Regions from separate parts of the Clostridium sp. HBUAS56017 genome, predicted to be linked through region 2. Evidence: a T-box and tRNA genes for the amino acid it is inferred to sense, from the RefSeq annotation. Region 2 holds a T-box; the other holds one or more tRNA genes.
The links. A T-box is a leader RNA that pairs with one kind of tRNA and senses whether it is charged. The one in region 2 lies ahead of serS (serine--tRNA ligase), so its partner is inferred to be a tRNA-Ser.
Positions count from the first base shown of each region.

Region 1: it encodes a tRNA-Ser, which carries the amino acid that the T-box ahead of serS (serine--tRNA ligase) is inferred to sense. The anticodon was not compared.

Region 1 is NZ_SULK01000024.1:33,122-51,396, forward strand. It holds gene FAY47_RS16785 (nucleoside deaminase) at 1-393, shown strand, start outside; tRNA gene FAY47_RS16790 (tRNA-Ser) at 400-490, shown strand; gene lgt (prolipoprotein diacylglyceryl transferase) at 517-1,290, shown strand; tRNA gene FAY47_RS16800 (tRNA-Ser) at 1,421-1,510, shown strand; RNA gene ffs (signal recognition particle sRNA large type) at 1,514-1,777, shown strand; gene FAY47_RS16810 (dihydrofolate reductase) at 1,931-2,422, opposite strand; gene FAY47_RS16815 (thymidylate synthase) at 2,422-3,213, opposite strand; gene FAY47_RS16820 (biotin--[acetyl-CoA-carboxylase] ligase) at 3,312-4,268, opposite strand; gene FAY47_RS16825 (biotin transporter BioY) at 4,400-4,954, shown strand; gene dnaX (DNA polymerase III subunit gamma/tau) at 5,140-6,765, shown strand; gene FAY47_RS16835 (YbaB/EbfC family nucleoid-associated protein) at 6,847-7,191, shown strand; gene recR (recombination mediator RecR) at 7,288-7,884, shown strand; gene FAY47_RS16845 (DUF2508 family protein) at 8,079-8,357, shown strand; gene FAY47_RS16850 (pro-sigmaK processing inhibitor BofA family protein) at 8,378-8,644, shown strand; gene FAY47_RS16855 (ABC transporter ATP-binding protein) at 8,801-9,715, shown strand; gene FAY47_RS16860 (ABC transporter permease subunit) at 9,715-10,938, shown strand; gene FAY47_RS20445 (hypothetical protein) at 11,236-11,406, shown strand; gene FAY47_RS16865 (ABC transporter substrate-binding protein) at 11,678-13,396, shown strand; gene FAY47_RS16870 (ABC transporter permease) at 13,483-14,445, shown strand; gene opp4C (oligopeptide ABC transporter permease) at 14,457-15,356, shown strand; gene FAY47_RS16880 (ABC transporter ATP-binding protein) at 15,368-16,366, shown strand; gene FAY47_RS16885 (dipeptide ABC transporter ATP-binding protein) at 16,366-17,343, shown strand; gene FAY47_RS16890 (hypothetical protein) at 17,347-17,559, shown strand; gene FAY47_RS16895 (alanine--glyoxylate aminotransferase family protein) at 17,781-18,275, shown strand, end outside.
Region 2 is NZ_SULK01000020.1:1,199-8,331, forward strand. It holds gene FAY47_RS15335 (HD domain-containing protein) at 1-51, shown strand, start outside; gene FAY47_RS15340 (transcription repressor NadR) at 75-584, shown strand; gene FAY47_RS15345 (FAD-dependent oxidoreductase) at 615-2,024, shown strand; gene FAY47_RS15350 (DUF1667 domain-containing protein) at 2,049-2,279, shown strand; T-box leader at 2,341-2,539, shown strand; gene serS (serine--tRNA ligase) at 2,596-3,873, shown strand; gene FAY47_RS15360 (Rossmann-like and DUF2520 domain-containing protein) at 4,077-4,919, shown strand; gene panB (3-methyl-2-oxobutanoate hydroxymethyltransferase) at 4,923-5,750, shown strand; gene panC (pantoate--beta-alanine ligase) at 5,762-6,607, shown strand; gene panD (aspartate 1-decarboxylase) at 6,622-7,011, shown strand.

The DNA.
Region 1 (18,275 bases), on a different contig from region 2:
AATGGGGAAATTCCTGTTGGAGTTGTCATTGTAAAGAATGGTGTAATAATTGGAAAAGGGTATAATAAAAAAGAAATGAACAATGATCCTACGGAGCATGCAGAAATAATAGCTATTAAAGAAGCTTGTAAAATTATTGGTGATTGGAGATTGAATGGTTCAGAAATGTATGTAACATTAGAACCATGTCCAATGTGTGCAGGAGCAATACTTCAAAGTAGGATTTCTAGATTATATATAGGAACATTTAATAAAGATATGGGAGCTTGTGGCTCTGTAGTTAATTTAATTGATAATAGAAGTTTAAATAGTTTTGTAAATACTATTTGGACTTATGATGATAGATGTAGTGAATTATTAAAAAAGTTTTTTTCTACAAGAAGGAAAAAGTGATTTTATGGAGAAATGGCTGAGTGGTCTAAAGCGGTAGTCTCGAAAACTATTGTACCTTTATAAGGTACCAGGGGTTCAAATCCCCTTTTCTCCGCCAAAAAACAACATATAGGAGGAAATGTTATGAATCCAGTAGCATTTGAGGTCTTTGGTTTAGAAATAAGATGGTATGGTATATTAATTGGTTTAGGAGTTATACTTGCATTAGGTTTAGCTTGGTACAATTGCAAAAAGAAAAATTTGAGTTTTGATTTGGTGACAGATTGTTTTTTATGGGCTTTCCCATTTGCAATAATAGGAGCTAGACTATATTATGTTATTTTTGAATTTGATAATTACAGAGATAATTTGATAGATGTATTTAATATACGTGAAGGTGGATTAGCCATTCATGGTGGCTTAATTGGAGCTTTTTTAGTGGTATTTATATTTGCGAAGGTTAAGAAAATGAATTTGATAGAATATGTTGATCTTGCAGCGCCATCAATTATATTAGCGCAAGCAATAGGAAGATGGGGAAATTTCATGAATAGGGAAGCTCATGGAGGGCCTGTAAGTGAATCTTTTATAAGTCATTTTCCAGGGTTTATAAAAGAAGGCATGTACATACAAGGAGCATATTATCATCCTACATTTTTATATGAATCGGTATGGAATTTACTTGTTTGTGGAATATTATTATTTATCTTATATAAAAAGAAAGAAAAACATAATGGGATAGTTATCTGTAGTTATATTTCACTATATTCTTTAGGCAGATTTTTTGTTGAGGGTTTAAGGACAGATAGCTTAATGTTTATGGGATTAAGAGTGGCACAGTTAGTTAGTATTATTGGTATTGTTGCAGGAATTATTGGTATTATAGTAATTAGCATTAAAGGGAAAAAGATAAGTTAGAATAATAATAGAACCTTTTAAAGAAAATGTTTCTATTGAACAAGAATAATATTTATGCTAGAATGAAAAAGTGTCAAAACCAAATAGTTGGTCTTGATTAGGCAAATATTATGAAAGTTGATTAGAGCATGGAGAGATGTCCGAGTGGTCGAAGGAGCACGCCTGGAAAGCGTGTATAGGGGCAACTCTATCGGGGGTTCAAATCCCCCTCTCTCCGCCAATGCCGTGCTAGATGGGGAGTTAGCGGTGCCTTGTAACCTGCAATCCGCTATAGCAGGATTGAATTCCCCAGAGAGGCTATAATGAATATGGTCTGCCCCATGCAAGTGGTGTTGATAGTCGGGTCCCACGCAACGGAACCCATGAACCTCGTCAGGTCCGGAAGGAAGCAGCGATAAGTGGTCACTTCCGTGTGCCGTGGATCTATCTGGCTTGAGCTAACTACATGGGTAACGCATACGAGTTATAGTCGAACTGGGGTGCACGGTTCATAATTTTGTTAGAAATGCCTTTCTTAATAAAAGGAAGGCTTTTTTTATGAGAAATATAATTTAAGGTTACTCTTCAATAGGATTAACAATATAGGACAATAGGACAAGAAAGAGAGGGAATCCAATTTAGTTTGGATACCCTCTTTTTCTTATTTTCTTATTAAGTTAATAAATTCATATTTAAGACCATCTTCATCATTGATCTTTTCATAAGATGATTCAATAACACCCCACTCATTAAAATTAATATTTGGGAAATAAGTATCACCTTCAAAGTTTTTATTTATTTTTGTAAGATAAAGTTTCTTACAATAAGGGAATAATAAATTATAAATTTCCCCTCCACCTATAATAAAAACTTCTTCTTCAGAGTTTTCATATTTATCTAAAACTTCATTTAGGTCATGCAATATTGTAACTTGGTCAGAATCCACTTTATAGTTAGCATCTCTTGTTATAATGACATGATGTCTATTAGGAAGAACTTTTGGTAAAGACTCAAAAGTTTTTCTTCCCATTATAATTGTATGGTTGGTTGTTATTCCCTTAAATCTTTTAAGATCTTCTGATATATGCCAAAGTAATTTGTTGTCACCACCAATAACATTATTTTCTGCTTTTGCAACTATTATAGAAAGCATTATACTGTTACCTCCATTTTTATAGATTCATGATGTTTATAATCTTCTAATTTAAAATCATCTGGAGTAAATGCATAAAAATCTTTAATATCAGGATTTATCCAAAATTTTGGAGCATCGTATGCATCATTTTCTCTTGTTAACTGTAATTTTAATCCTTCAACTTGATTGTCATATACATGAGCGTTATTAATTACGTGAGTTAATAAGCCTGGTTTTAGTCCTGAAACTTGGGCAAGCATATGTGTTAGCACTGCAAATTGGCATGTATTAAAAGGAACACCTAAGCCCATATCTCCTGAACGCTGAACAAGCATGCAATTAAGTTTTCCATCTGTTACATCCCACATAGTAAGGAAGCAACAAGGGGCAAGGTTCATTTCTGGTAGATCAGCCCAATTCCAAAGATTAATCATCATCCTTCTATCTTGAGGATTATTTTTTAATGCTTCAATTAAGTTATCTATTTGGTTGAATTTTTTAACTTGGTATCCATAAGCTTTGCCAATTGTTCCGTCTTCACCTTCCCATTCATTCCAAACCTTAACGTTCATTTTCCTAAGCTCTTCAACAATATTTGATTGTTTCTGATATATCCAAAGCATTTCTTTTATAGATGTCTTAAATGCAACAAATTTAGTTGTTAGAATAGGAAATTCTTTTTGTAAATCAAATTGCATTATTTGATGTGGTAATTTATATGTAGCCACTGCAGTTCTATTTTTATCATAATATCCATTTTCTAAGATATTTCTAACTATGGATAAATATTTTTTGTCATAAATACTCATTTAGTATCCTCCTCTAAATAACAATATGTTTTAACTGTTAACTTTTATACTAATTATAATCTGTATAGGCAAAAAATAATATGTTAATTTATAAGATTTTATTTAAAAGTAATTTCTCCTGATAACACAGCTCTCTCATTTCCAAAGGTGTCTTTAATAATTAAAGTTCCATCATCAGAAAGCCTTAGACATGTAACGGACTCTTCTGTATTACATGTGATAAGTCGAGCTTTCTTATCAAATAAATTTGAGTTATCTCTACAAATAGTTATGGTTTCACTTATATCGCCATTAGTAATGAAGTGGGTATATAATCTTTCGAAATTTATTAAAAATGAGGATAAAATTTCAGCTCTATTAAAGTGTTTGCCAAGTTCTAATTTTAGTGACGTAGCAATAGAACATATTTCATCATCAAAATTATCTATATTTACATTTAGTCCAATACCAACTATTAAATAATCTACAGTTTCTAGGTCGCATTTAAGTTCTGTTAGTATTCCACATAACTTTTTATCGTTTAGAATAATATCATTAGGCCATTTGATTTCTAAGTTGCCACCTAGGTTACATAATGTTTTATGCATAGCAGCAGCTGTTATTTGAGTAATTTTAGGGCATTCTGTTGGAATAATATTAGGCCTTAAAATTAACGAAAACCATATGCCGCCTTTAGGAGATGACCATATTCTTTTAAAGCGACCATTGCCTGCTTCTTGGATTTCAGAAATTATGACTGTACCATCTTTAGCTCCTTTAGAAGCAAGTTCCTTTGCCTTTTTATTAGTTGAATCTATTGTATCAAAGTGGATAATATCATTCCAAAGATTAGATGTAGTGAGAGATTCCAAAACATCATTAGGGCTAATTATATCTGGAGTTGAAACTAATTTATAACCTTTATTAGATACCCCTTCTATTACATATCCTTTTGCTTTTAAGTTTTTAATATGCTTCCAAATTGCAGCACGTGAAATCATTAAATTTGAACTTAATGTTTCTCCTGATATATAATCTTTGGCTTTTTTAAGTTCAGCTAAAATTTTTTCTTCCATGTAATATCTCCTCCTGCCTATGATTATAGCACAAAAGATTGTAAACCTATAAAAATATTCAAGTTGACAATACAAACGAGCTATATTACTATAAACTTGTACATAAAAATTAATTGGTTGAGGATAAAAGTATGAATAAGACAATAAGTTTAAGAAAACAGATTATATGTGCAATTTTCGCGGCAATAATTGCAATTTTAGCACAAATATCAATTCCACTTCCTTTCACTGGGGTTCCGATTACAATGCAGACTTTTGCAATAGTCCTAACAGCAGTAATTTTAGGAGGAAGGCTTGGAACAATGTCAGTTTTAATTTATATTCTTTTGGGGGCAATTGGGATTCCTGTATTCTCGCAATTTACAGGAGGATTTCAAACATTAATTGGCCCAACAGGAGGATACATAATTTCCTTTCCGGTGGTAGCAGCAATTATTGGATATTGCTCTTGTAAATATAAAAAGAACTATTTGATGATTTCGTTAGCGTGCATTCTGGCAGTTGGAATAAGTTACATAATAGGAACAATACAACTTGCATTTGTAGCAAACCTGACATTTAAGGGAGCTTTAATGGCGGGAGTTATACCTTTCATACCATTTGATATTATTAAAGTAGTTTTAGCAGTAATAATAGGGTACAGAATTCAAAATAGGTTGTTACAATCAAGTACTTCATATCTATAGAATTGAGGATATTCAAAAAATTTGTTTTTTGGATATCCTCAATTTTAATGTTAACATTTATTTTATATAGCATAAGTTGAATCTTTGTGGTTGGTTATAATGGCAATTATAAAATATATTAAATATTTTATAATTGGTGTATAATAAAAATTAAAGTATTTATGATGATAGAGAGGTGAAAGCCCTTGGCGTATACAGCGTTATATAGAGAATGGAGACCCAGAAATTTTGAGGATGTAGTTGGACAAGAGCATATTACTACCACTTTGAAAAATCAAATATTAAATGATAGAATAGCCCATGCCTATCTTTTTTGTGGGACTAGAGGTACTGGAAAAACATCTACAGCAAAGGTTATGGCAAAGGCTTTGAATTGCCTGAATCCTATAGATGGAGAACCTTGTAATGAATGTGAAATGTGCAAAAAGATAAATGAAGGTTTAGCTATTGATGTAACAGAATTAGATGCTGCATCGAATAATGGAATAGATAGGATAAGAGATATTATAGATGATTCTAAATATCCTCCTCAAGAGGCTAGATTTAAGATTTATATACTGGATGAGGTTCATATGTTATCAATAGGAGCTGTTAATGCTTTCTTGAAGACACTGGAGGAGCCTCCAGCTAATGTAATATTTATTTTAGCTACAACAGATCCACAAAAGCTTCCTATAACTATTCTTTCAAGATGTCAAAGATTTGATTTTAAAAGAATAAGTAGTAAAAATATAACAGATAGACTTAGAAAAATTGTTAAGGCACAAGGCGTATTAGCAGATGATAAAAGTTTAGACTTAATAGCTAGAGTATCAGATGGAGCTATGAGAGATTCTTTAAGTATATTAGATCAAGCTATTGCCATGGGAGATGGAAAGGTGGATTATGATTCACTTATTGGAATGCTTGGACTTGTTACAAATGAGTATTTATTTGAGATAACATCAGCTATTGTTGAGAGAAACATTGAAAAAGCTATAAATACTATAGAGAAAATAGTATTTGCGGGAAAGGATATTCACTTATTTATTAAAGATTTAATTACCCATTTTAGAAATCTGCTTATGATTAAGGTAACTAATAACCCTGAAGAAGTGCTAGATATGGCATTAGAAAATATATCTCTTATTAAAGAACAAGGTTCTAGAATGAGAGTTGAAGAAATAATGAGAGATATAAGGATACTTCAAGAAGCTGAAAATAATGCGAAGCTTAGCAAACAATCTAGGTTGTATTTAGAATTAGCTACAATTAAAATGTGCAAAATTGAATATGACACTTCAAATGAGGTTATATTAGCTAGAGTAAATAAACTTGAGGAAGCTTTGAGAAGTGGAAAAGTGAAAGTTGTAGCTGCATCAGCAGGAATGCAGCAAGATGCAGTTAAAACTAATAAGGTTTCAGCAAAAGTATCTGCAAATTCAGTACATGAAGAAAATAAATTTGATTTAGAAGAGAATAGTGATTCAGTTACAACTATTGGGGATATTCAAAGAGCTTGGAAAGATATCTTAGAAGCCTTTAAAGCTAGGAGAGCAATGGTAGTATATGCATCAATAGTTACTGGAAAACCTGTAGCTTGTAGTGGTGGAATATTAACTATACAGTATGATGATGAATATGCTTTTAATAAGCAGAGATTAGAAAAACCTTATAACTATAAAGTTATAAATGAAGTAATATCTGAAGTCATGCGAGAGAATATTAAAGTAAAGTTTACCGTAGAGAAAACTGGGGAAGATGAGAGAAGACCTGAAGATATATTGATTGATGCTCTTGGAGATTCATTAGTAGAAATAATAGATGAATAAATTATTATAAATCAGTGATAGAATTGTTATAAAAAATGCTATATAATAGAAAAATAGATTAGTATTAAGGAGGAATTGTTTATGGCAAGAGGAGGTTTCCCAGGAGGCTTCGGTGGAGGCAATATGAACAACTTAATGAAGCAAGCGCAAATGCTTCAAAAGCAAATGCAAGAAGCTCAAAAAGAAATTGAATCAGCAGAATTTGAAGCTTCAGCTGGTGGTGGTGCTATTACAGTGCGTGTTAGTGGAAAGAAAGAAGTATTAGGAATTAATATAAAACCTGAAGTAGTAGATCCAGATGATGTTGAAATGTTAGAAGATTTAGTACTTAGTGCAGTAAATGAAGCATTAAGAAAAGCTGATGAAGAAACTTCAAACAAAATGGGAAAATTAACAGGTGGAATGAATATGCCTGGTTTATTCTAGCATATCTACTTTTGATGGCATACAAGCTTAATTCTTGTATGTCTTCTTTATTAGAGATAAAGATTAATATGCATGTTTTGAAAGGAATGAATTAATATGGATTTTTATCCAGTGGCTATAGAAAAGTTAATAGAAGAGTTTGCAAAACTTCCAAGTATAGGACAAAAGACAGCACAAAGACTAGCCTTGCATGTTTTAAATTTACCTGAAGATGAAGTTAAAGAGTTTGCAGGGGCTTTAGTTAAGGCAAGAGGAACTATTAAGTATTGTTCGGTATGTGGGAACTTTACGGATAAAGATCCATGTTCTATATGTTCAAATCCTAATAGAGATAATAGTGTAATATGTGTAGTTGAGCAGCCTAAGGATATAATGACTATGGAAAAAGTTAAAGAATTCAATGGTACATATCACGTCTTACATGGTAATTTATCTCCAATGCAAGGAAGAGGCCCTCAAGATATAAGGATTAGAGAATTAGTTTCAAGAATGAAGGAAGAAGTGAAAGAAGTAATTTTAGCAACTAATCCTAATATAGAAGGAGAAGCGACAGCTATGTATATATCTAAAATATTAAAACCTCTTGATGTTAAGGTCACAAGGATAGCTTCAGGTTTGCCTGTAGGTGGAGACTTGGAGTATGCAGATGAAGTTACTTTATCCAAAGCTTTAGAGGGAAGAAAAGAGATATAAAGGAGGGCCCAATAATAAATGGACCCTTTAATAGATAGATGGGAGTTTTAGAAGTTTTGTTTGATAATGAGTGAAAAGCTTCTTATAGAAATAGTATATGTGAGTTAAGTTAAAAGTGTTACCTTTAAATGTTAAAAATGTATATTTGATCAAATAAATGGCAAGACTCTAGATAAATTATTTGGAGGCATGTTATGAATAAAAGAAATATTATTGAATATGTTAAAGGTATAATAAGTAACAATAAAACAGATGATGAATTAATTACTGAAATTGAATATGCTTTACTTGAAATTGAAACAGCAAGAAATATTTTTAATAATGTTGAAGATCCAAGGCTTATTGAAGTTGCAATATACTCAGAAGAGGTTGCTATGAAGAGATTTGATCATTTACTATCTATTGCAAGGGAACGAGGAATTTCGGTAAGTAATGAGTATATTGTTGATAAATTTTTAGAATTAGCTGAATAGGATAGTAGTGAGGTGAGAAAATGGAATTATTACAATCTGCAGATACTAGATTAATAATATATGGATTAATAGGTGTAGTCTTATTATTTCTTTTACTTAAACTTTTTAAGTGGCCATTAAAGATATTATTAAATGGTATATTTGGAGTCGTACTTTTATATATAGTTAATTTAATCGGAGCGAGCTTTAATTTTCACATAGGAATTAATTTAGTAACTGCTTTGATTGCAGGTACATTAGGTATTCCTGGTGTAGCAGCACTTATAATATTTAAGTTATTTATGTAAAGATAGAGCCCTTCAAAATGAGTTGAATCATTTTGAAGGGTCTTTTTTTATACAGAAATATATTTAGAATTAGTTAAGGAATTCTTAAGATGTTATTTACAGAAATATTAAGTTTTGGAGGATAGTATTAGTTATAGGTATTAAGGAGGAAAAATAATGAATGTTTTAGAAGTTAAAGGTGTAAAGAAGAGACTAGGCAAAAGAGAAATTATAAAAGATTTAAATCTAACAGTTGAAGAAGGCGAAATATTTGGTTTTTTAGGGCCTAATGGAGCTGGAAAGACTACTACAATAAGAATGTTGGTTGGACTTATAGCTCAAAATGAAGGGGATATATCAATTTGTGGACATAGTGTTCAAAAGGATAAAGAAGAGGCTCTAAGATACGTGGGAGCAGTTGTAGAAAATCCTGAGTTATACAAGTACTTATCAGGAAGAGAAAATCTTATGCAAATAGCTAGGATTAGAGGAGTGTCTAAGGAAGAAGTGGAAGAACTTATTGAACTTGTAGGATTAAAAGATAGAATTAATGACAAGGTTAGAAAGTATTCATTAGGAATGAAGCAAAGATTAGGACTTGCAGCAGCTTTAATAGGAAATCCTAAGTTATTGATTTTGGATGAACCTACAAATGGACTTGATCCATCTGGAATACTGGATTTTAGAGATATAGTTAAGAAGGCTGCTAAAGAAAAGGGTATGTCTGTATTTATTTCATCTCATATTTTAAGTGAAGTGCAAAATCTTTGTGATAGAGTTGCCTTCATCAATAAAGGAATTATACAATCAGTAGAAAAAATTAGTGATAACAGTGTAGAAACTGAATTAGATAGTTTAACATTGAAGGTAGCAAAAGATGAAGTCAAGGCAGTAACTATATTAAAAACTTTAGGTAATGTCAGAGATGCACAGATTAAGGAAAATGAAATTCATATTATAATAGAATTTGGAAGTACTAACATTGTATTAAAAGAACTCATAAATAAAAATATAGAAGTTGAAGAGATATATAGAAATAGAAGTGAATTGGAACAAAGATATATGGAACTTGTGGAAGGAGGAATGAGATAATGATATTTACATTAATAAAGAATGAATTAATAAAGCTACTTAGGAGAGGAAAGACTTGGGTAGTCTTTGGTTTGTTTTTAGCTCTTATTACAGGATCTATATTCCTTAGCTACTATGGGTCTAAGGATTCTGAATATCGAAATTCTCCACAAGGGCAAATTGAATCGTTGAATAGACAAATAGATTTAGCTAATAATAGAATTAAAGATGCGGAAAAAAGTTCTGAATCATGGGCTAAAGAAGAAGTTATAAATAGTAAGCAACAAATAGAGAAAGATCAAGAATTAATTAAGATACAAGAAGATTTGTTAAAAAATGAAAATGACCCGAATAGCTGGAAAAAGAATTTAGAAAATGAAAAAGAAAATATAGAGAAAACTTTAAATGACAAAAGTGGAAATGAAGAAAGCAAACAATATCAAAATGAAAGATTAGAAGCAATTAATTATTATTTAGATAATGATGTAAAACCAATTGAATCATGGAAGTTTAATGCTATAAACTATTTAAAAGATATTATTCAGGTTTTAGGATTAATAATATTAGTATCAGGTATTGCTGTATTTATGAGCGATATGGTATCAGGGGAATCGACACCTCCTACTCTAAAATTCTTATTGGTACAGCCTATATCAAGAGGCAAGGTGATTTTATCAAAGTTTATTGCAGTTGTTATCACAGTTGTAAGTATGATAGGTGGACTTGAACTTCTAGCTTTCGGAGTAGTAGGAGTTGTAGGTGGATTTGATGGAACAAAAATACCTGAAATAATTCATAAAACATATGAATTTGATTATTCAAACTTAAATAGAATGGGTGAACCTATGATTAAGCAAGTGACTAATAGTGGATTTACGGCTACAAGAGGAGATGCTTTGCTTCAAAGCTTTGGGTTACAAGTTTTATTCATTATCACTTGCTGTGCATTTGTATTTTTGATATCAGCTTTATTTAAAAGTAGTATGACAACTATGGCTTTAACTGTAATAATATCAGTAGCAAGTACTATGGCATGTATGGTATCTGCTAAAGTAGCTAAAGTAGCTCACCTTATGTTCTTTAACTATGGTAGAAGTGGGGATGTAATTAGTGGAGATATTAGTGGAGTGTTTCAAAATCCTAATTTCAACATTAGTTTAGGTATTGGATTAATGATAGGAACTATAATATTTTCTTATGTAATTGCCCACATTGTATTTAGTAAAAAAGATATATTAATTTAATTTTGTTACTCAAAAAGAAATTAATAAGGTTATAATTATACTTCAACGTAATAAAATATGATAAGAAAGAAGATATTCTAGAGATTTTCAAAGTAATTTTGAAAGTCTCTTTCTTATTGTATTTAGCATAAGTACTAGCTTTATAGTGTGAGAATATAAAAATAAATATTTCATTTACTTCTACTCATTTATTTAAATGAGTTTTTTTATAATGCTTTGGAGTATAATTATCCTAGTAGACTTATAAAAATATATTCTATATAACTATAATTGTAAGTAAGAAGAGGAGATGATTTTATGCCAGCAGGTAATGGAGTTAATTGTGGAGAGTGCCCAGAAAAGAAAAGTGGTGAATGTGCTGGAGATGATTTGGGATGTCTATGCTATAAGTGTCCGAGAAAATTGGCGCAATGTATTTGTGTTAAGTATTGCAGAGAAACAGAGTCGGTATTATATTTTGAAAAATGATGTGGATAATTATTAAATTAATATAAAGAAATATATAATAAAGAATATATTGACATGTCAGGTGAATAATATTATTATATTAATTAATCAATATATAGGTGTATATTACGGAAAAGTTAAATATTACTTAAGATGTATAACAAAGGGGTTATGAAGCGGTGAAGCATTGTAACCTCTTTTAATATATTAAAGAACTAAGCAATTGGGGATTTATAACTTTAAAAGAAAAGGTTTATAAATAAAGATCAAAAATAATAAGGGGGAATAAAAAATGAAATTAAAAAAAGTGTTAATGGTATTATCCTTAATGCTGACAGCATCAATGGCTGTTTCTTGTGGGGGGGCAGCAAATAGTTCATCTGTAAGTAAAGAAAAGTCAGATTTAACATCTTCAATAGTTACAACTTATGATGCTACTGATATGAGCAAAAATCCTGAAACAGCTAAAAATAGAAAGGATACATTGATAATTGGAACGGAAGCTCCTGATGGGGTACTTAATCCTTTATATGCAGAGAGTTTGAATGACGATTATATTACTGATAGTATGTATGAGTATTTAATGACTAATACAGAAAATGGAGAAGTAGAGGATAACCTACTTGAAAGCCATGGCTTGTCAGATGATGGTTTAACATATACTTTTAAATTAAAGAAAGATTTAACATGGTCTGATGGGAACAAAATAACTTCAAAAGATATAGCATTTCCTATTAAAGTTGTATGTGATGGAACATATACAGGCCCTTTAGATTTTGTTACAGGAAAAACAAAAATAAAAGGTGGTAGAGATTACAAAGAAGGAAAAGCAGAAGATATATCAGGAATTCAAATTGTAGATGATGAAACTATAAAAATAACTTTAGAAGAAAAAAGTTCATCAGCTATATATGATTTAGGAGTTTTTAGACCTATTCCTGAAAGTTATTATGGAAAGTACTATAGACATGGAAATACAGATGGATTAAAGGAAACATATAAAAAGCCAGGACCTGTATCTGGTGCTTATAAGTTGACTTCTTACAAAGAGGGGCAAGAAATTGATTTAGAAGCAAATTCTAAATATCATAAAGGAACACCAAAAACGAAGAATCTTATATATAAGATTACTGAGGAAGATGTACAAATTCCAATGTTACAATCTGGAGATGTAGATATAGTCAGTCCTACTGTTTCAGAAGACAATGTAGAAACTATAGAGGGATTAGGGTATATGTCATATAAGTTATTCCCAACTAACGGATACGGATATATAGCATTTAATGAAGCTAAGCCAATATTTAAAGATAAAGCTGTAAGACAAGCATTGGCAACTGGTTTAGATAGAGCTAAAATAGTCAACTCAGTATATGGAAAATATGCAAGTGTTATAAATGTTCCACAATCTAAAGCTTCATGGGCATATGCAGATGGGGACAAAGATTATGCGTTTGACATGGATAAGGCCAAAAAGATGTTAGATGATGCTGGATGGAAAGTAGGATCAGATGGAATAAGAGAAAAAAATGGTCAAAAGCTTGAAATTAACTTTACAGGAACTACTCCAAATTCAGTAGTAGATGCGCTTTTATCAGTAGCTACAGATAACTGGAAAGAACTTGGAATTAAGTTCACTAGTGAAAAGATGGACTTTAATTCAATGACAGCAAAACAAAAGACTGGCAATTGGGATATGTTATTCATGGCATGGGTATTAACAGCAGATCCCAATGATAGTCCTATATATGGAACAAACGGATCACAAAATAAAACTGCATATTCAAATTCTAAAGTTGATGAGATATATAAGAAGATAGCAGCAGAATCAGATAAAGATAAGCAAAAAGAACTATTCAAAGAATTGTATAAAGAATTGAATGAAGATTTACCATATATCTATATGTATCAAAGAAATGATATGTGGGCATATAATGGAAGAGTTAAAGGATTAGAAGTTTCTCCATACGTACGTTATACTTATAATCTTTACAAGGTGTCTGTAGAAGATTAATTGAATTAATAAAAAGTTATTAAAGGCATCTTTTAATGATGCCTTTAATAGATTAAGTATATTAATTGTGGAATGGAGAAGGTTAAATGATACAGTATATTATAAAAAGGGTATTAAAAATGATACCAATAATGTTTATTTTATCTATTATATTTTTTGTTATAGTAAACTTAACACCAGGGGACTTTGTTGATACAAAGGCTAATCCTAATATGAGTGCGGAAAAAGTTCAAGAACTGAAGGAGATTTATGGATTCGATAAACCAGTACCAGTTAGATATATTAATTGGGCTAAAAAAGCTATTCTAATGGACTTTGGGGATTCATTAAAATATAAAGAGCCTGTTAGTAAGGTTTTGGGAGATTATGTATGGAATTCATTTTACTTAGCTTTTGTATCATTTATATTGTGTTTAATTATATCAATACCTATAGGAATTATATCAGCAGTCAAGCAGTATTCAAAGTTTGATAAAACGTTTACCATACTAACGTTTATAGGAATATCACTTCCATCATTTTTCATAGCATTAGTTTCTATAAATATTTTTTCATTAAAGCTTGGAATTCTTCCTGTAGCAGGAATGAGTACTGCAGGGACTAATTATACAGGAATGGCTAAGTTTATGGATCTTTTAAAACATATGTTTTTGCCAGTTGCTACACTAACTATATTAAATATAGGAAACTATATTAGGTATGTTAGAACTTCCATGCTTGAAGTTATTAGACAGGATTATATTCGCACAGCTAGAGCTAAGGGGTTAAAAGAAAAAGTGGTTATATATAAACATGCATTAAGAAATGGGCTAATACCGATAATTACATATATAGGATTAACTATACCATCACTTTTTGCAGGAGCTATAATAACAGAAACTATTTTTGTTTGGCCTGGAATTGGTAAAGTTGGCTATGATGCTATTGTTAATAGAGATTATACACTTGTTATGGGATTCAACATGTTTATGGGCATATTGACCTTAATTGGGAATTTGCTTTCTGATGTTTTATATGCAGTGGTTGATCCACGAATTAGATTGAAATAGGAGGAAGGCTAATGGAAAGTTTAGTTAATGAAAAAGAGCAAGAAATAATATCACCTTCAAAAATGGTGTTGAATAGATTGAAAAAGAATAAATTAGCCATGCTTGGCTTAATACTTATAATAATTATTGTTTTATTTAGTTTTGTTGGACCATTTTTTATGAAGTATGGCTATAATACTCATACAGATGATCTAAAAATGCCACCAGGAGGTGGACATGTATTAGGAACTGACTATTTAGGTAGGGATATGCTAACTAGATTAATGTTCGGAGGAAGAATATCAATATTGGTTGGAGTTGTAGCTGTATTAATAGAAACTATAGTAGGTACTTTAGTAGGTGCTATAGCAGGATATTATAAAGGAAAAGTGGATTCTATTTTAATGTCTATAACAGATATTTTTTTAGCTCTTCCTTTCTTACCTATAATATTAGTTTTGGGTAGTGTATTATCAGACCTTAAGGTAAGTGCTTCTCTAAGGATTGTATTTTTAATTTTCATAATAGGAATATTATCTTGGCCAACTATTGCAAGACTTGTTAGAGGTGAGATTTTATCTTTAAGAGAACAAGAATTTATGCAGGCAACAGAAGCTTTAGGTCTTAGAGATAGAAGAAAAATAATAAGACATTTAATTCCGAACGTTATTCCAGTAATAATAGTAAATGCAACTCTTGGAATAGCATCAGCTATTTTAACAGAATCAGCTTTAAGTTATCTTGGAATGGGAGTTGCTGAACCTGTTCCTTCATGGGGAAATATGATTACTATTGCAAATAATCTTCCGGATTTTAAAAATAGACCTTGGCTTTGGGTACCACCAGGTATATGCATACTAATAATTACTATGGGAGTAAATCTATTAGGTGATGGACTTAGAGATGCATTAGATCCAAAGATGAAGAGATAGGGGGAAGAGGTATGAGTAATAATTTATTAGAAATAAAGAGTTTAAAGACCTTTTTCAAGATAGAAGCTGGAATAGTCAAAGCAGTTAATGATGTTTCATTTAGTGTAAGAAAAGGTGAAACAGTTTGTATAGTTGGGGAATCAGGTTGTGGAAAATCAATAACTGCCATGAGTATTATGGGATTAATTTCAAAGGACAATGGTAGTATTGAAGGTGGAGAAATATTATATGATGGCAAAGACTTGTTAAAATTGTCAGATGAAGAAATGAGAAAAATAAGAGGTAAGGATATTGCTATGATATTTCAAGAGCCTATGAGCTCTTTGAATCCTGTATTTACAATTGGACTTCAAATTTCAGAGAGTTTAATGATTCATGAAGGAATGGATAAAAAGGCTGCAAGAAAGAGATCTATAGAGTTATTAGAAGAAGTAGGAATACCTAGAGCAAATGAAATAGTAGATTCATATCCGCATGAGTTATCAGGAGGAATGAGACAAAGAGTAATGATAGCTATGGGGCTTTCTTGTAATCCGAAAGTATTAATAGCAGACGAGCCGACAACGGCATTGGATGTTACGATTCAAGCTCAAATTTTAGACCTTATGAGAGGCATTAAAGATAAATTCAAAACTTCCATACTTTTGATTACACATGATCTTGGAGTTGTTGCTGAAATGGCAGATTATGTTGTGGTTATGTATGCTGGAAAAGTTGTAGAAGAGGCCCCTGTTATGGAGATATTTAAAGAAACTTCTCATCCATATACTATTGGATTGCTAAAATCAAAACCCAAATTATCAGAAAGACAAACAGAACTTTATTCAATACCAGGGCAAGTTCCAAATCCAGTAGGAATGAAGGAGTGTTGCTATTTCTGTGATAGATGTGATAAGGTGATGGATATATGCAAAACCTCTATACCTAGTTTGAAGCTTATTGGTGAAAATCATAAGGTTGCATGTTGGTTATATGATGAAGAGACTGCATCAAAGGAGGAGAAGAAATAATGACAGAGGAATTAGTATTAAAAGTAGAAAACTTAAAGCAATACTTTCCTATTATGGGGGGCTTTTTTAAACATAGAGTTGGAGATGTAAGAGCTGTTGATGATGTTTCTTTTGAAATAAAGAAAGGGGAAACCTTAGGTATTGTGGGGGAATCTGGGTGTGGTAAATCTACTACTGGGAGAACTATATTACAATTACTTAAACCTACGGCAGGCAAAGTATATTTTAAAGGACAAGAAATAAGTGCTATGAAAAAGACAGAACTTAGAAGTCTTCGTCCTAAGATGCAGTTAGTATTCCAAGATCCATATTCGTCATTAAATCCAAGAATGACAGTTGGTCAAATAATAGGAGAAGCTTTAATTGATCATAAATTAGTATCAAAAGATGGATTAAGAAAAAAAGTTCTTGATACAATGAGTCAGTGTGGGTTGCCAGAATATTATATAGATAGATTTCCACATGAATTTTCAGGGGGACAAAGACAAAGAATAGGAATTGCTAGAGCTCTAGCATTAGATCCTGAATTTATTGTAGCTGATGAGCCAGTTTCGGCATTAGATGTTTCTATACAAGCTCAAATAATTAATTTGTTAGTAAAACTTCAAAAGGAAAAGGGATTTACATATATGTTTATATCTCATGACCTTTCTGTAGTTGAGCATATATGTACTAGAGTAGGTGTTATGTATCTTGGTTCTATGATGGAGCTTACAGATAAAGAAGAATTATTTGAAAATCCTCTGCATCCATATACTAAAGCATTATTGTCTGCAATTCCTATTCCAGATCCAACAGCAAAAAGAGATAGAATAATATTAAAAGGAGATATTCCGTCTCCAGCAAATCCTCCTAATGGATGCAAGTTTCATACTAGGTGTCCTTATGCAAGTGATATATGTGAAAATGAAGTGCCAGAGTATAGAGAAGTAATAAAAAATCATTTTGTAGCTTGTCATAAAGCAAATGAGGGATAGAAGATGAATCCATTTAGTATTAGGAGATTTGAAAAGATAGAAGACAAAGAAAAACGAAAAGAGGAATTACAACAACTAAAGAGTGAGAATTTAGGGAAAAAAGATATTTTAGCTCTTATAATAGCTTTATTTCAATTAATTCTTCCTATAGCAGCAATTGTAGCTTTTTTATATTTCTTGGTTATACTTTTTTTGACAAAAGTATGGATGTATTAGAAATGAAAAAAGAACTGATTTAAATAAGATTTAATTCTTATATAAATCAGTTCCTTTTCTTTTATGATGAAAAAAAAATTAAGGGGAAATAATAATATATTGTAGGATAATTTGGAGTGGTAAAGTATTGAATTGAAATGTAATTAGTAGTAAAATTAACAAAAAGGTTAAAATATACTATTAACCTTGATAATATAATAAAAATTGGGGGGATATGCTATATGCATAAGAGATTATTTATTCCAGGTCCAGTTGAAGTCCGTCCTGAAGTTTTAGAAAAGATGGCAACACCTATGATAGGACATAGGAGTAAGGATGCTTCAGCACTTCAAAGAAGAATTAGTGATAATTTGAGAAAAGTATTTTTCACTAAGAGTGAGATCCTTCTTTCAACCACTTCAGGTAGTGGTCTTATGGAAGGAGCAATAAGATGTGGAACACTAAAGAAAGCGGCAGTATTTTCAGTTGGGGCCTTCGGTAAGAGATGGTATGAAATGGCCAAGTTCAATAATGTATCAGCAGATATCTTTGAATATGAAATGGGGAAAGCAGTTGATCCAAGTGATGTCGAAAAGGCATTAGCAACTGGCGAATATGATTTAGTTGCAGTAACTCATAATGAAACTTCAACTGGTGTTATGAATCCTGTTGAAGAAATTGGGGAAGTAATTAAAAAGTATCCAGATGTTGTTTACATTGTGGATATGGTGAGTTCA
Region 2 (7,133 bases):
GGAACAAATGTATATTTGAAGATAGTAAAAGAATGTGATGATAGTAATTAGTTAATGAGGGAAGGTAATTAATTATGAATTCGAATGATAGAAGAGAGCAAATATTAAAAAACTTAATAGAAAGTAATAAGCCAATTAAAGGGACTGAATTAGCTATAAAATATAATGTAACAAGGCAAATTATTGTTAAGGATGTAGCGATACTAAGAGCAAAAGGCAATAAAATAATAGCAACCCCGGACGGATACATAATAGGTAGAGAAGAAAATAGGGTGAAGGAAATAATAGCAGTAGTACATGATGATAGTCGATTAGCAGAAGAACTTAATATTATAATAAAATATGGAGGGATTGTCGAGGATGTTATAGTTGAACATCCATTATACGGTGAAATTAAAGGGATGTTAATGATAAAAAACTTAAATGAATTAGATAAGTTCTTGGTAAAATACAGAAGCAATGAGGCCAAATTATTATCTTTACTAACAGATGGAATTCATATTCATACTATATCAACTGATACAAAAGAGAATATGAGTAATATTTTAAAAGAACTAAAAATGAATGGTTTTATTATAGAATAGCTAAATTTGACGTTTATGTGGAGGTATATTATGGATTATGATGTATTAATTTTAGGTGGAGGAATAATAGGGTGTTCAGTGGCTTATGAAATGTCAAAGTATAATTTAAATATAGCACTCATTGAAAAGGATTATGATATAGCAGATGATATATCATTTGTAAATACATCAGTAGTCTACGATGGATCAGAAACTTCAGATCCTGTGATGGCATCATTAGAAAACATAGGGAGTAGACTAATAGAAAAAGCCTGTTCTAAATTTAAAGTGCCATATAAAAAAATAGGCGCATTAAGAGTAACTGATAGTGAAATTGCCATTAAAGGGATAGAACAGATGTATGAAAGGGCTAAGAATAGAAAAATAAGCAATGTTGAATTAGTGGATGGAAAAGAAGCATTGGAGATAGACAACAATTTAAAAATAGATGTAAAGAAGGCATTGTATTCGGAAAATGTTGCTATAATAGCTCCATATGATTTAGCAATAGCATATGCCGAAGTTGCTGCTGAGAATGGAGTTAACTTTAGATTTGAGGAAGAAGTAATAGAAATAAGTAACATTAATAAGGGATTCAAAGTGACCACAAATAAAAATAAATTTACTTGTAGAGTAGTAGTTGATACTATAGCGAATGAAATGTATGTTGACGGAAAAAGTATAAAGAAAAATGATATTATAGATGATAAAGAAGATTCAAAAAACATGAGTTATTATTTAATAGATGATAACATGGATAATCCTTTAGATAAAGTTGTAATAAAGGTATTAGACGAGAAAACATTTGTAATTAATATACCAAACTTATCTGGAGGATCTATTATAGGAATAAAGAATCCTAGAGCAGTAAATATAGATGATGGCATAGATTATGCCAATATGATAGTTCCTGGGATGGATAAAAGTAATGTAAATAATATATTTAGTGATACGTATAAGAAAGATTCTATGGTTATAGATGATAAGCATTTAAGCAATGGATATATAAGAGTAACAGGTACTCATTATGGGAAAATAACACTTGCACCTGCAATAGCACAAAGCATAAGTATATCCATAGCATATAATTTGAAAACTACTGAAAAAAAGGATTTCATAGATAAAAGAAGAGAAATATACAGATTTAGAGATATGAATAATGAAGAAAGAAATGAGTTAATATCAGTAGATAAGAGGTATGGAAATATAGTTTGTGTATGTAATGAAATAACTGAAGGAGAGATTATTGATTCAATAAGAAGACCTCTAGGAGCTAGAACAGTTCAAGGTATTAAAAGAAGAACAGGTGCAGCATTAGGAAATTGTCATGGATCATATTGTGTGAGGAAAATAATAAATATTTTAGCTAGAGAGATGGATAAAAGGCCAACCGATATAGTGGAGGATTCAAAGGATTCTAAGGTTTGGCTTAATAGGATAAAAGAATTTGATGAAGTATAAATACTTATAATAAGGGGGATATCTATATTGAAAGAAGTATTTACTAGTTTAGTTAGAATAAAGGGAGATAGTAAACATAGAGTTGTTTCTATAAAAAGTAGCGAAGCAGTTGACAGAGAACTATTTGTTCAGTTTTCCAAGGTATTGGGTAGAATATATGTAGGCACTCCAATATATATAGGAGATGTTATATGTAGAAATATACTTAATACTGGGGTCGATATAATATCTACTAAAAATATTGAAAAACAATAAAATGCCTTAGTAAAATATTGACAAGGACTAGAAAAGTGTTATATAGTTAATATAATAAAATAGTAAACCTTTGAAAAGGCTAGTAGTAATGATTTAATTTTAAGAGAGTTAGTGTTTGGTGCAAACTAATAATTTGTTATTATGAATCCACCTTGGAGGGTCTGTGATGAGCAGAACGGGAAATCGTTAAATTAATTAAGAGGATAGGATAAATTTATTCTATCAATTAGGGTGGCAACGCGGAGTCTTTCGTCCCTTTTTTAAGGGAAGGGGCTCTTTTTTTATATTTATTTTAGTAATTTGAGGAGGAAAAAGAATGTTAGACTTAAAAAGAATTAGAACTAATCCAGAAGGAATTAAAAAGGCATTAACAAATAGAGGAGAAGATTTTGATTCTTCAGTAATAGATGAAGTAATTTCTTTAGATGAAGAAAGAAGAAAAATACTAGTAAAAGTTGAAGAATTAAAAGGAAGAAGAAATCAAGTTTCAGCTGAAATACCTAAAAGGAAAAAGGCTGGAGAAGATGTTACATCTGTAATGGAAGAAATGAGAGAATTAGGTGATGAAATTAAGGCTTTTGATATAAAAGTGGCCGAAATTGACGAAAGAATAAAATATATCATGTTAAGAATACCTAATATTCCGAATCCAGAAGTTCCAGAAGGGGAAACAGATGAAGATAATGTTGAAATAAAAACTTGGGGAGAGATAACTAAGTTTAAGTTTGAACCAAAAGCACACTGGGATATAGGAACAGAATTAAATATTTTAGATTTTGAAAGAGGGGGCAAGGTAGCTGGTTCAAGATTTACTATTTATAAGGGTCTTGGAGCTAGACTTGAAAGGTCTATAATTAGCTATTTTCTAGATAAACATACAATAGAGAATGGATATACAGAAGTACTTCCTCCTTATATGGTTAATAGAGATAGTATGACAGGGACTGGACAATTACCAAAGTTTGAGGAAGATGCATTTAAGGTTGAGAATAATGGATATTTCTTAATTCCAACTGCAGAAGTTCCAGTGACTAATATGTATAGAAATGAAGTTTTAATAGGGGATGATCTTCCAATTAAGCATGCAGCTTATTCAGCTTGTTTTAGAGCAGAAGCAGGGTCTGCTGGAAGAGATACTAGAGGATTAATAAGACAACATCAATTTAATAAAGTTGAGTTAGTTAAGTTCTGTAAGCCAGAAGATAGTTATGATGAACTTAATAAGCTTGTAGAAGATGCTGAATCAGTACTTCAAGGATTAGGACTACCTTATAGAATAGTTAGAATATGCAAAGGGGATTTAGGATTTACAGCAGCGTTAAAGTATGATATAGAAGTATGGATGCCTAGCTATGGTAGATATGTTGAAATTTCAAGTTGTTCTAATTTTGAAGACTTCCAAGCAAGAAGGGCAAATATTAAGTATAAAGAAACTCCAAAAGATAAACCACAGTTTGTACATACTCTAAACGGGTCAGGTGTGGCCATTGGAAGAACAGTTGCAGCTATATTAGAAAACTATCAACAAGAAGATGGAAGTGTTTTAGTTCCAGAGGTGTTAAAGTCATACTTAAGATGTGATGTAATAAAATAGTAATGATTAATTAGCCAGTTTTTATTATAAAAATAAAAGCTGGTTTTTTATATTGAAATACATATATAAATATGTTAAATTCTAAGAGTGGGTGGTATTTTTATAGAAAGCTACACCAGATAATGATTTGTTATTTTAGACAGCTCATATCCATATAGGAATGGGACTAGAAAGTGTCACACTCTAGTTTTGGAGGTGATAACATAAAGATAGGGTTTATAGGAGCAGGAAAAGTAGGATTTTCCTTAGGAAAGTATTTTAGTATAAATAACTTAATGGTTGTTGGGTACTATAGCAAAAATTCAGATTCTGCAAAAGAAGCAGCAAGATTTACAAGTACTAAGTTCTTTGAAAATATGGAAGAACTTATAGAAGAATGTGATACTATTTTCATTACGACTCCAGATGGAGTTATAGAAGAAATATGGGATAGCATAGATAAGTTGTCGATTAAAAATAAAATCATTTGCCACTGTAGTGGATCATTATCTTCAGGAGTATTTTCTAATATTGAAAGCCATAACGCATTTGGCTATTCAATCCATCCAATGTTCGCAATCAGCGATAAATATAATTCTCATAAAAGATTAAAAGAAGCATTTATAACAATTGAGGGGTCGGTTAAATATATCAATTTAGTTAATGATATGTTTGTCAGGTTAGGGAATAAGACTAAAATTATTACAAATAAAGATAAAGCAAGATATCATCTAGCTTCCGTAGTTGCAAGTAATCATTTTATAGCTCTTGTGGAAGAGGCTGTTATTCTTTTAAGTGAATATGGATTTAATGAAAAGGAGGCTATTGAAGCATTGTATCCATTAATTAATAATAATGTCTCTAACATTCGATCTAAAGGTATAATTAATAGTTTGACAGGACCTGTTGAAAGAAATGATATAGGCACAATTGAGAAGCATATAAATCATTTAAATAATGAAGATAGAGAATTATATAAATTAATGTCAAAAAAATTGTTAAAAATAGCAATGATAAAAAATCAAGATAAGTGCTATGAAAAGATAGAAAATATGATTGGAGAATAGATTATGAAGAATACTAGTATAACGTTTAAGGAATCTAAACAAAGAAATGAAAAGATAACAATGTTAACAGCTTATGATTATTCAACAGCGAAGGTAATTGATGAAGCGGGAATTAATGGGATTTTAGTTGGAGATTCATTAGGAATGGTTTGTTTAGGGTATGAGGATACTCTATCTGTAACAATGGAAGATATGATACATCATTCAAGAGCTGTTGCAAAAGGGACAAAGAACGCATTAGTAGTTACAGACATGCCTTTTATGTCTTATCAAGCCTCAGTTTATGATGCAGTTATTAATGCAGGTAGATTAATAAAAGAAGGACGAGCTCAAGCAGTAAAACTTGAGGGAGGAAAAGAAGTTGCAGAAAGCGTTAGAGCAATAGTTAATGCATCAATACCTGTTATGGGACATATAGGACTTACTCCACAGTCTGTAAATGCATTTGGAGGATTTAAGGTACAAGGAAAAAGTGAAGAGACAGCTAAGAAACTTTTAGAAGATGCAAAAGCTGTAGAAGAAGCAGGGGCTTTTGCTGTAGTACTAGAATGTGTGCCAGCAAAATTAACAAAGCTTATTTCTAGTCAATTATCTATACCAACTATAGGAATAGGTGCTGGAGTTCATTGTGATGGTCAGATATTAGTTTATCAAGACATGTTAGGTTTATTTTCTGATTTTACACCGAAGTTTGTTAAAAAATACTCAAACGTAGGTGAAGTAATGAAAAATGCTTTTAAAAGTTACGATCAAGAAGTCAAAGATGGAGTTTTTCCAGCAGAAATTCATAGTTTCAAAATAGATGAAGATGTTATAGAAAAGTTGTATTAGGGGTGAGAAGTATGAAGGTAGTAAGTACTATTAAAGAAGTTAGAGATGCTGTAAGAGAGTGGAGAAAAGAAGGTTTAACTGTAGGTTTTGTGCCAACAATGGGATATTTACATGAAGGACATAAGAGCCTTATCGATAAGGCAGTAGAAGAAAATGATAGGGTTGTAGTAAGTATTTTTGTTAATCCTACTCAATTTGGACCAAATGAAGACTTAGAAAGTTATCCTAGAGATTTAGAAAGGGATAGTAGCTTATGTTCTGATTCAGGAGTAAATGTTATTTTTACACCTCAAAGAGAAGAAATGTATCCAGAAGGGTTTTGTACATCAATTAACATGACAGGACTTACTGAGAACTTATGTGGAAAAAGTAGACCAGTGCATTTTGGTGGAGTTTGTACAGTTGTAACTAAATTATTTAATATAGTAGCTCCAGATAAAGCTTATTTTGGACAAAAAGATGCACAACAATTAGCCATTATAAAGAGAATGGTTAGTGATTTAAATTTAAATATTGAAGTTGTTGGTTGTCCAATAATAAGAGAAGAGGATGGATTAGCTAAGAGTTCTAGAAATACTTATTTAAGTAAAGAAGAAAGAAGAGCCGCTGTAATATTAAGTAAGTCATTAAAGTTAGGATTAGAAGCTATAAACTCAGGAGAAAGAAATAGTAGAAATATTATAGAGTTGATAAAGGGAAATATAGAGAGTGAGAAATTAGCAAAGATAGACTATGTTCAAATAGTCGATTTATTATCAATGAAGGATGTTGAAACTATAGAAAAGCCTGTGTTGGTAGCTATTGCTGTATATATTGGAAAAACTAGATTAATAGATAACTTTATTTTTGAAATATAGTGGGGGTTATAGAAATGAACGTAACAATGTTAAAAGGGAAAATACACAGAGCAAAGGTGGTACAAGCTGAACTAGATTATGTAGGAAGTATTACTGTAGATATGGATTTATTAGATGCAGCAGGAATTTTAGAATATGAAAAAGTCCAAATAGTAGATATAGATAATGGACAAAGGTTTGAAACATATACAATAGCAGGAGAAAGAGGTAGTGGTTTAATTTGCTTAAATGGAGCTGCGGCTAGATGTGTTCAAGTTGGAGACAGAATAATTATAATGGCTTATTGTGAAATGAATAATGAAGAGGCTAAAACTCATAAGCCACATGTTGTATTTGTTGACGATGAAAATAAGATAAATAAAATATCCAGATATGAAAAGCATGGAAAGTTAGAGGATAATTAATATTCTTAAATGGATTTTTCTAAATAGTTAAGCTTTATATTAGAATTATTTAGATAAAATCCATTTTAAATTTTATGGAATAAAAATATTGACAAATAGTATAAAATATTAGTATAATAGCA